DNA from 2 places in the Paenibacillus sp. FSL R5-0341 genome. Region 1 is predicted to be linked to the other one. Evidence: riboswitches for the same ligand, from Rfam matches in the RefSeq annotation. Region 1 holds a riboswitch; the other holds the start of a gene.
What was found. A riboswitch is a leader RNA that binds a small molecule or an ion and turns the genes downstream of it on or off. The one in region 1 is predicted to bind thiamine pyrophosphate.

Region 1 (5,754 bases):
ACCGTATTCGAGTCCGGTTATCAACCGTCTTTCCGCAGCTTGGCGGAATGGCGGTTATTGGCGTTGAGCAATATACGACTGTACAGTCCTCAGTCATGTTTTTATAATGGTTTAAATATCTACGAGATCCATGACATATCCGAACTGTAAAAGGGGACTTATCACATGATCACCATTGGTTGTTTTCACGCTCATTATTCCAACATCGCCTTAATTGAAGAGACGCTTGCTCCTTATGAAGTTGAATTGGTCCATTACGTCGATCCAGGTCTGGACCGTCTTAAACATGACGCTGACTTTTCCGATGCCGTTATTCATGAGAAGGTAGCCCAGACGCTCCAATGGATCGCTGAGTGTCATGCCGATGCCATTCTGGTCACTTGCACCCTATTTGCGACAGTATTGGAGCAGGAAGCCAAACAGGTCCCCGTGCCGGTGATTGGCATAGATGATCCGCTATTGCAGGAAATGCGGAGAGTACCGGGAGAGTTCATCATCGTGTTCACCAACCCGGCAACTGTTGAAGGAACGATGGTACGGGTGAATCAGGCGTTACAGCAAAAGCATGAGCAAGAGAATGAGAGTGGGCAATTACACGTCGCCAAGGTATCTCAGACGGAAGCGGTGTGCATCCCGGGGACATTTGAGTTGATTATGCGTGGAGATCAGAAAGGGTACCTCGAAGCGGTACGTGAAGGCTTACAACAGATTGCTGAACAGTATCCGGGTAAAAGGGTAATCGCAGCCCAGCTTTCTATGGCTCCCGCTGCTGCACAGGTTGCAACAGATACGGGCTTGGCAACCCATAGCCCGCTGGCATTGCTTGCAACGTATTTGGAGAAGCATTTGGGCGTGGCTCCGCAATGAAACCACTTACTAACTAACACCACTAATTAACGAGGTGAACTAATATGCGTTCCCTCTATATTATAGTACTATTCATAGTGGGTTTTTCCTGTTCTGCATTTCTATATGGAGGAGCTCCTAAGCTCAGTGACGCCCTCCTATTTGTTATCGCAGGCATTCTGTATAAGATATGGACACAGAACAATCATAAAGCTAATTCTGAATAACATGGAGAGCGCTAGCCTAGTTTAAAATAAACTCATGTCACAGCAAAAAAAGCCGTTCTTCTCTGCAATGACAGAGAGGGACGGCTTTATCTCTATTTCAGACTGCCCAGCTTACGCTGTAGTGACGCCTAGGAACGTGTTCGATACTCCTCCTCGGCCTTTTCCTGCATGCCCGCTGCTACAGCTTCATGATCAGACAATCCTTTGTCCGCTGCAAAGGCACGAATGTCCTGCGTAATGCGCATGCTACAGAACTTCGGTCCGCACATGGAGCAGAAATGAGCTTCTTTGGCGCCTTCTGCCGGCAGCGTCTCATCATGGTAGGATAATGCCCGTTCCGGGTCCAGAGACAGATTGAATTGGTCCCTCCAGCGGAACTCGAAGCGCGCCTTGGACAATGCATCATCTCGGCGTTGAGCACGTGGATGGCCTTTCGCCAGATCGGCGGCATGAGCAGCGATCTTGTAGGCAATAACCCCTTCGCGCACATCATCCTTGTTGGGCAGGCCCAGATGTTCTTTTGGCGTAACATAACAGAGCATGGACGTGCCGAACCAGCCAATCATAGCCGCCCCAATGGCGGACGTGATGTGATCGTATCCTGGCGCAATGTCGGTCGTTAGCGGCCCAAGTGTGTAGAACGGTGCTTCTTTGCAGATTTCCATCTGCAAGTCCACATTCTCCTTGATCTTATGCATCGGCACATGCCCCGGACCTTCGATCATCACCTGCACATCATGCTTCCACGCGATCTGCGTCAGCTCCCCGAGCGTAGCCAGTTCCGCCATCTGCGCTTCATCGTTGGCATCGTAGATACTGCCTGGACGAAGTCCATCTCCCAGTGAAAATGCCACATCATACCTTTTCATAATCTCGCAGATTTCTTCAAAATGGGTGTACAAAAAATTCTCCTGATGATGCGCAAGACACCATGCTGCCATAATGGACCCGCCTCGAGACACAATGCCTGTCATTCGCTTGGCGGTCATCGGGATATAACGTAGTAGCACGCCTGCATGAATCGTAAAGTAATCCACGCCCTGCTCTGCCTGCTCAATGAGGGTGTCACGGTACAACTCCCAGGTCAGCGCTTCCGCTTCGCCATTCACCTTCTCCAGCGCCTGATAGAGCGGCACCGTGCCAATCGGCACTGGTGAATTGCGGATGATCCATTCCCGGGTCGTATGAATGTCTTTGCCTGTGGACAGATCCATCACGGTATCCGATCCCCAACGTACCGCCCAAGTCATCTTCTCCACCTCTTCCTCGATGGAAGAGGATACGGCAGAATTACCAATGTTGGCATTGATCTTCACGTGAAAATGACGACCGATCAACATCGGCTCACTCTCCGGGTGATTGATGTTGGATGGCAGAATGGCCCGTCCACTCGCCAGCTCCTGCCGCACAAATTCCGGCTCCACGCCTTCACGAATGGCGGCAAATTCCATCTCTGCCGTAATGACTCCCTGCCTCGCGTAGTGCATCTGAGTCACACAGCGTCCTGGCTGTGCCCGTAGCGGTTTTCCGCGCAATCCAGGGTACTCTTCGGCTCCAGCTCTCTTTCCTCCGGGCTTCAGTCCGTTATCCTCCGGTTGGTCTTGGTAAGCTTCGACATCACCACGCGCTGTGATCCAACGGGTGCGCAGAGCTGGTAGACCTGCGCGGATATCCGCGTGAAATGCGGGATCAGTCATGGGGCCGCTCGTATCGTAGACACGCAGCGGTTCGTTATGCTCCACCCCTTGGGGAGTATTCGTGTCATGAAGGGCTATTTCACGCTCCGGAACAGCAATGTCCGGCCGTGAGCCCTGAATGTAGACTTTACGGCTACCCGGAAAGGGCTGAACCCGTCCGGCCGCGCTTGTTTCCTTTTCCACCTGCTGACCGTTATGTTCCTGTTCCATCGCTTGTTGTCCCGTTTGATTTCCTGTACTCATGTTCGATTGTCTCCTCCTCAGTGTTCGTTCGCTTGGTTTGGTTGGTATCATCATTAACTTGGTTACGTACCTGTCCCAAATCATGCGCAATGCAGAGAAGAAAGAGCGATCCTACGCCAGACCAGGGGAGACATCATTCATGTACAGTTAACAACAGAACGGAGGTTACCACAGATCATGGATCTATGGCGACTTCTCTCTTTGGCCTAATCCACTTTCGCAGGTTACTGAAAAAGAAGTCCATGGAGTATGTGCTATATCGCCCGTTCACTGTATATAAAAAAGCCGGTCCCCGAAGGAACCGACTTTTAATGTCCATCACCAATAATGCACCTTCATGCAGCTCCTTAACGGAGACTACAAGGGTCACATCATGTGGTGGTTGTGGTCATATCGCCGATTACTTCCCTACGCTGGTATGATCCAGATCAGGTGCAAAGGGTCCGGAATCTCATGCGATTCCGTCTCAGTCCGGACAATTCGGACTCCCCCAGTAACGTTAACAAGTTGCAGCATACACACGCCGCAGTTCATATTCAATGAAGCTGGCCCCGATGGGCCGTCCATAACAGATTAGCGCAACCGGAACATAAAAACAACCTTTATATTCCAAATGATCAAACTCCATTGGAGACGAACCTTACATCAACATCAGGATAACATGAGCCCCATCTGCGTAGCCGATTCCTTTAATACAGGTGCATATTCATGCAAAGTCTCCTGTGAAAGTCGACTGACAGGTCCCGAGACCGAGAGGGCAGCTGCAATATTGCCTCTGCGATCCATAATTGGTACCGATACCGCGGCAGCCCCCGGCTCACGTTCCTCATAACTTGTGGCATATCCGTTATCCCGGATGTCTCCCATCTGCGCCAAATACACCGCCGGATCAATAAACACTGGCCATTCCGGTCCATTCATCAGTTCTTCACGATCATCGTCCGTGGCAAAAGCCATCAGGACTTTGCTGGAAGCCCCCACAGACAACGGGAGTCTAACGCCAACGGGAGCGACACGGCGAATCGCCTGATCACTTTGCACCGCCTGAATCCGAATCCGTTCACTGCCATCACGCAGGTACAGACTTACCGTCTCCCCCAATCGATCTCTCAGTCGCTCCATCGCAGGCAGCAATAGAATAGCCGGATCATCACTGCGGGACATATGAGCTGACAGCTCCCAGATTCGGATGCCAAGTCGGTACTTCTCCGTTGCCGCATCCCGGATCACGAACCCTCGATCCTCCAGCGTAGCCATCAGGCGGTGCACTGTACTTTTGTGCAAACCAATCTGGCTGGCAATCTCGGTGAGTCCCAGATCACTGCGTGTGGTAAAACATAATAATATATCCAGCGCCCGTTCCACAGCCCGGACGGTTAACTTACGATCTTCCATGGCATAATGCCCTCCTCATGTTTCATCACATGAAACTTGGTTACATAAATTATATGAGAAACGGTCTCATCTGTAAACCAAAAAGAGCCAAATTCAGAATAGGAGAAAGTGTAAAATTTTCCTTTTTATAAGACTTAATCCCCTGTAATTTGCACACTAAGGTAATGTTACCCATATATCTTAAGAACTATATAACAATTGCGTAACAAATGCCCTCAATCAATTGACTTTGACTATATTGGAACATACGATAAAGATATATTACATTAAGATATCGCTCTGAAGCAGGCTCTGAAATAGACGCAATTCTCTTTTCATGTCGTTGTTATCTTCAACTGAACTTCAAAGGAGGGGCATTCATGTATCCAACATCCCAGAGCGAAGCCCCGCTGCAAACAAAAGTGTCCGATCTGCCCTCTTCGCTATCACCGAGGCTGATTCGGTTCAAACATATTATCGTAGCGTTGCTGCTCTCCGTTGTATTTTTTCTACTGTTTTGTTTTATTGCACTGCATGGTTATATCGCATGGGTATTATCCAATCCAACAGTAGCGCCGGTCTTCTCCAATCCGATGCAGGCCAAGAATATGAAGTACGAAGACATCACGTTCCCGGCAGCAGATGGCAGCCGGACGATGCAGGGATGGTATATTCCTGCTGACAATGCCGCAAGCAAAACGATTATTTTCAGTCACGGCTATGGTGCCAATCGTGAAGAAACATGGGTACCCATGTATGACCTGGCACACTATGCCCATCAACTTGGGTTCAACGTCGTCATGTTCGATTATGGCTTCGCCTCCCAGGTGAACAAAGCTGTAGCCACCGGTGGCAAAGCTGAGTCACAGCAATTGCTGGGCGCGATCCAGTTTGCCAAGCAGCGCGGTGCACAGGAACTGGTTGTCTGGGGCTTCTCCATGGGTGCCGGTACGGCGCTACAAACCGGACTGATTACGCAGGAAGTCGATGCGATGATTCTGGACAGTGCGTTCCTGCTGGAGCCAGATACGCTGTATCACAACATTCACAACCAGATCGATCTCCCGCGTCAGCCTACACTGGAGATCATGAAGCTGTTGTTCCCTGTTCTGAATGGTACCGGATTGCAACAGATCCCTTATCAGGAAGTGAAAAAAGAGGACTATCCGTTCCCGATCTTCTTCATTCATGGTACGGAAGACGAGAAGGCTCCATACCCGATTGCAGAGCAACTCGCCGCCAACCAGACTAATCCGTATTCGGATGTATGGATTGTCCAGGACGCGCATCATGAACTTATTTTCCGGGAGCATCCGAAAGAATACCTGCGCCGTGTCTCAACTTTCCTGAGTCATGTAACGAAGACA
Region 2 (5,754 bases), 240 kb from region 1:
TCTCGCGTCTGTTCTTTTGTTAATGGTATTTCCATTTACGAACCAAATCTGGTCTGCGTTTCTCATCATCTTGCTGCTTGGACTTGCGATGTCAGGAATTTTCTCCATTGCCCTTGTCTTCGCCAGTAAACTGCTGCCTGGAACCGAAGAATCCACACCCAGCATTTTGATTGCCTCAGGCGGGGTTGGCGGTGCCATTCTGCCTTTGACGACGGGGTGGAGTCTTGATCATCTGGCGGTTAATCAGTCTGCATGGATGCTTGCGATCTTTGCGGTTGGCCTGCTTGTCATTAGCGTGATCACATATCAATGGCAGAACAAATATGTCGTAGATCCAGCAACTTAACAGTTATGTGTTGATGCAGTCCTGAGAATTAGAATCAGAATTAGAGTACCTATTAAATACATCAAGATGCCCACCTTCATGACCTGACAGTGGACATCTTTTTTGTAGCGTTATTCCATTCTAACGAACCTGGCACACGCTATTCATCTGCATTTCAGGATATTTGAAATCTAACGAATCCTAGAGACGTTATTATAGTTAATTATCTCAAATTCAAGGTCTCGTTGGAGGTTTTTTGCATAATAACGCCGCTGAGATTCGTTAGATTTCTCATTCCCTAGAAACTGGCCTAATAAGGTGTCCTCGATTCGTTAGCACTGTTATCATGGTGGGAAGTGCCCTATCTTTTCCTCTCTAATCACCTTTCATGAAAGGTGATCATGCGAACTATTCTTTTGCACAAGATTGCCCAGGAAATACTTTAGGCCCATCTGAATCACACACTTTTGTTAACGACAGGCATTACGGGCCCGTTATCCTTGATAAATTTACCGAATACATATCGGACGAGTGGCCCCAGAACGATCAACTGATATGGAAGTGCCAAGCTGAAGTTACGAGCGATCGTCTGAAGATAGGTACGGAATATGGAACCCCCACTTAACTGATCCGCAAGATATGCCGAGATCATTCCATACATGGACATGATCAGAACCATGCCAATTACCATAAAAAATGACATGGCGAGCACACCAAGAATCTTGTTGGACTTGTCGAAAGGCAAGGAGAATGCAATCTTTCTCGCCACAGGGCCAACAATGAAGGATTCCACCAGAAACGCGATGACAAAACACAATATGAATTGAAGCATTATTTCAAGCGGGGACATCTTACCGAGTAACCCACTGTGCCATAGATTGAAGAACATCATGACCACGACCATCCCTGTACACATCATTAATCCGAAAATAATTTGTTCCTTCTTGCTTGTTGGCAATTCTCTCATCCTCTCTGTTTACCTTCGTAATTATAGAGATGATGAACCCCACCACATAAGTGAACATTCTGTGAACTACATAATAAATAGATGGTTACTCCAGCTCAATTTCACACGTGTACATATCACTAATCCCTACTTGACAGCTAGGTTTTATACAACTATCATACTCCTTAATATGCTAGGGAAATGTTGGTCAAAAATACATTCACGGATCATAAGGGGGATTACTACGATGAGTTTTCAAAAGCGCATCGACCACGTCGGCATTGCCGTTCGTGATCTGGATACCACACTCCGTTTCTATACGGAGGTTGTTGGACTGGAACTGAAAGACCGGGTGACACATACAAACGGCGTCATTCAGCTTGCCTTCCTCGGCTTCAATGGAAGCAATGAGACGGAAATAGAGTTAATTCAAGGGTACAGCGACAAGCTGCCTGCCGAAGGTACGGTGCACCATTTTGCCATCCATGTAGATGACCTTGATTCTGAGTACAAACGCGTCCAAGCCACCGAAGCCGAATTTATCGATGGAGAAATCATCACACTGCCTAACGGTTACCGTTATTTCTTCATCTATGGTCCGGAGAAAGAATGGATCGAATTCTTCCAACGTTGAGAAATTCAGCTGGAGTGTGGACAGTTAGGACGGTTCAATAATGACCTCTGTAATTCGTTTGATGGATGGCATGCTCCACTCCGACCGCACTCTATCCAGTTCCTGACTGGACACGTTCCACCCGCTGGCCTATAATTACACCTAGTAATGCCCGTAACTTCATAGTTTCCCAGGGGAGTCGGAATTGGCCGGCTGAGAGTGTATCCCACCAAGATACTAACCCTTAGACCTGATCTGGATCATGCCAGCGTAGGAATCGGAGTATATCGAAATGGCACAGCCCTATGGCTGAACGCCACCTCTCTAACGCCTGCACGCGTCCCGGATTACGGGACGCTTTTTTTGTTTTATTTATCGAAACAAAAATAAGTCATCCAGATCCAACTGGTATAAATCTGTCGATTTATGCAAGATGATTGGATATGAAGCCAAGGAGTACCCGTGCCAATCGGCCGGACATACCGAAGGAGAGAATCAAAAATGAATTGGCGTAAAACAATGGGATTGTTGCTCTTATGCGTACTACTGGTGACGGTGGCCGCATGTGGCGGCAAAGAAGCTGCCCCGGCAGAACAGAACGGCAGCACGAATACGGAAAGCAGCAACGAAGGTGACACTGCCGCTCTGAAAGATATTAGAGTGGTGCTCGACTGGACACCGAATACGAATCATACCGGCCTGTATGCGGCCGTGGATCAAGGTTTTTATAAGGCAGAAGGCTTGAACGTGGAGATTGTTCAACCAGGTGCTGGTGGAGCAGATACGATGGTTGCATCGAATGAAGTGCCTTTTGGCGTAAGTTATCAGGAGAGTGTAACTCAAGCCCGCACACAGGGTGTTCCACTCGTCTCCATTGCAGCAGTTATTCAGCATAATACATCCGGGTTCGCTGCTCCGGCGGATCGAAATATCAAGTCACCCAAAGATTTTGAAGGTAAAACTTATGGCGGTTGGGGCTCTCCTGTTGAAGAAGCCGTGATGCAATCCATTATGGAGGGCGACGGAGCTGATGTATCCAAAGTGAAAAACATTAACATGGGTGACGCTGACTTTTTCACCGCAGTCAAACGGGACATCGATTTCGCGTGGATTTTCTACGCTTGGACGGGTATTGAAGCCGAACTGCGCGGAGAACCGATCGACATGTTATATGTGAAAGATTATTCAGATGCACTGGATTACTACACACCTGTCCTCGTAACGAACGAGCAGACGATTCAGAACGATCCTGAGCTGGTGAAAGCATTCTTGAAAGCCACTTCCGAAGGATATCAATACGCGATTGATCATCCCGAAGATGCAGCGAACATTCTGATCAAAGCTGTACCGGATCTGGACAAGGAATTGGTACTGGCAAGCCAGAAATGGCTCAGTCCCAAGTACACAGATGACGCCCCACGCTGGGGTGAACAAAAACAGGAAGTGTGGCAGAACTACACCGACTGGATGTTTAGCAAACAACTGCTGGATGAACAGATCGATGTGAGCAAAGCATATACAAACGAGTTTTTACCCCAATAAAAATTGCTTAAGTTTAACTTTTTCACACAAGAACGAAGAGTGCAGAACCCATCTGAAGAAGCGAAGCGCCCACCTAAAAGCTTTCTGAAAGAAAGCTCCTTCGGAAGCATATGCTATCCCCGGATTTCTTCCATTAGAATTCATTAAAGAAATCCGGGGATAACAGTGATCGGAAGAGGGTACTGCAATCGAAGTTATAAGTGTAAATCTGGTTCAATTCATGCAATTTATCACGAAAGGAGCCGTGATCTCTCATGGCAAGCACACTACTTAGCATTCAGGTTATTCCGAAAACGCCAAATGGCGAGAACTCTTATCCTTACGTAGATCGTGCCATTGAAGTTATTCAGCAATCTGGCCTGAAGTATCAGGTGAACGCGCTCGACACCACGATGGAGGGGGAACTGGAAGAACTGCTCGAGGTTGTCCGTAAAATGCACGAGGTACTCGTAGAGGCTGGCAGCCCAAGCATCATCTCTCAGATCAAAATCGCCCATAGCCCTACTGGCTTCAGCATGGATACCCTGACGGAGAAGTATCGCTAATGCCTGCCTATTTCAAAAGTGTATGGCCGCCCATTGTGGCGGTTATTCTCTTTATAGCGATATGGCAGGGAGCCGTCTCCCTGTTCCATATTGAGAAATGGATGCTGCCTGCACCGTCCGACATCGCCCGCGAAGCGACAACCCAGGCCGAGCGACTTGGCATGCATGCCTCCGCAACCATTCAGTTAACGCTGATCGGATTTGCGGCTGGCACAGCGGTCGGATTGCTGATTGCGATGGTGCTGCATTTGGTCCCTTTTCTCAAGTCAGCCCTGTATCCTTTACTTATTCTTAGTCAAAATATCCCGACCATCGCGCTCGCACCGCTCCTCTTAATCTGGTTCGGATTCGGGCTGCTGCCCAAGCTGATTACGATCATCCTGGTCTGTTTCTTCCCCGTTGCAGTGGCGGCCATGGACGGCTTGACCCGTACAGATGCAGCGATGATGAACTATATGCGCATGGCTGGTGCGAAACGTCATCAGATCTTCTGGAAGCTGGAGCTTCCCCATGCGCTGCCATCCGTGTTCTCCGGTGTCAAAATCGCCGCTACCTATAGCGTGATGGGTGCCATCATCGCCGAATGGATTGGTGCAGACAAGGGTATTGGTTATTATATGATGCTGCAAAAGTCAGCTTATCGTACGGACCGCCTATTCGTGGCGATCATGATTATTGTCGCGCTCAGCTTGCTGCTCTTCCTGCTCATTGCGCTGCTGGAGAAGCTGCTCGTGCGCTGGCGGCCACAGAAGCGATAGTAAAGATGTAATCTGTATATTAGGAAGTGATGATCATATGAATCGGCAACAGGACGGACAAGTCCTGCCTAGAGGAGGAGCAAGCGTAATGGAGCCCAAGCATGGTGAAAAGTTTCACTCGGCTACCCCTGATCAACCTGCCAATGCTACTCCTGCTCTTGTTCCACCTGCACTGGACGTTGTTAATGTTCATGCCTCATTCCGCGAACGACGGAGCAGATTATCGGTTCTGAACGGCCTGTCCCTGACTGTGGAGCAAGGCGAGTTTGTCGCTATTGTTGGGCCTTCTGGCTGCGGCAAAAGCACCCTGTTCCATATCATCGGCGGTCTGCTGAAGCCCCAGGAAGGGCAAGTGCTGATGAATGATCTCAATGTGACCGGCCAACGTGGCAAGATCAGTTACATGCCACAACAGCCTGCTCTTTTCCCTTGGCGTACCATTGAAGATAACGTACTACTTGCTGGTGAAGTAGCTTCCAGCGCTCCCCCTCGGGCCGAAGCACTTGCAGAGGCTCGAAAGTGGTTAAGCAGCGTGGGTCTTGCTGGGTTTGAGCAGGCCTATCCTCATATGCTGTCGGGCGGAATGCAGCAGCGTGCTGCCTTTTTGCGTGCCCTGCTCAGTCCGCAGGAACTGATGCTGCTGGACGAACCTTTCAGCGCGCTGGATGCCCTGACACGTAGCGACATGCAGCGCTGGCTGCTCGATATCTGGGAACAGAACCGCCGCTCGGTGCTGTTCATCACCCACAACATCGAAGAAGCATTGCTGCTTGCCGATCGGGTCTATGTGTTATCCAACCGACCTGCAACGGTGCTGCACGAAGTACATGTTCCTTTTGATCGCCCAAGACGAGAAGAAATTACGGAGGAGTCCGCATTCCTTGAGCGTAAACGGCAGATTGCACAGTGGATGAGAGAAGAACAGCAGAAAGCCCGCCTATCATAATAGCGCGGGTTTTTTAAGTTATTATTTTCCTTTAATGGGTGATCCGCCATAAGAAATTCTGCGTAACATAGTTAAAATA

Region 2: linked by a shared signal. The riboswitch ahead of MKX75_RS02260 (ABC transporter substrate-binding protein) and the one ahead of thiC (phosphomethylpyrimidine synthase ThiC) in region 1 are both predicted to bind thiamine pyrophosphate.

Annotation. Positions count from the first base shown of each region.
Region 1 is NZ_CP150241.1:697,918-703,671, reverse strand. Features, by position in the region: gene MKX75_RS03315 (aspartate/glutamate racemase family protein) at 166-867, shown strand; gene thiC (phosphomethylpyrimidine synthase ThiC) at 1,202-2,980, opposite strand; TPP riboswitch at 3,402-3,515, opposite strand; gene MKX75_RS03305 (IclR family transcriptional regulator) at 3,665-4,408, opposite strand; gene MKX75_RS03300 (alpha/beta hydrolase) at 4,768-5,754, shown strand, end outside.
Region 2 is NZ_CP150241.1:461,126-466,879, reverse strand. Features, by position in the region: gene MKX75_RS02275 (MFS transporter) at 1-346, shown strand, start outside; gene MKX75_RS02270 (hypothetical protein) at 783-1,292, opposite strand; gene MKX75_RS02265 (VOC family protein) at 1,519-1,905, shown strand; TPP riboswitch at 2,067-2,179, shown strand; gene MKX75_RS02260 (ABC transporter substrate-binding protein) at 2,386-3,426, shown strand; gene MKX75_RS02255 (thiamine-binding protein) at 3,681-3,971, shown strand; gene MKX75_RS02250 (ABC transporter permease) at 3,971-4,729, shown strand; gene MKX75_RS02245 (ABC transporter ATP-binding protein) at 4,767-5,675, shown strand.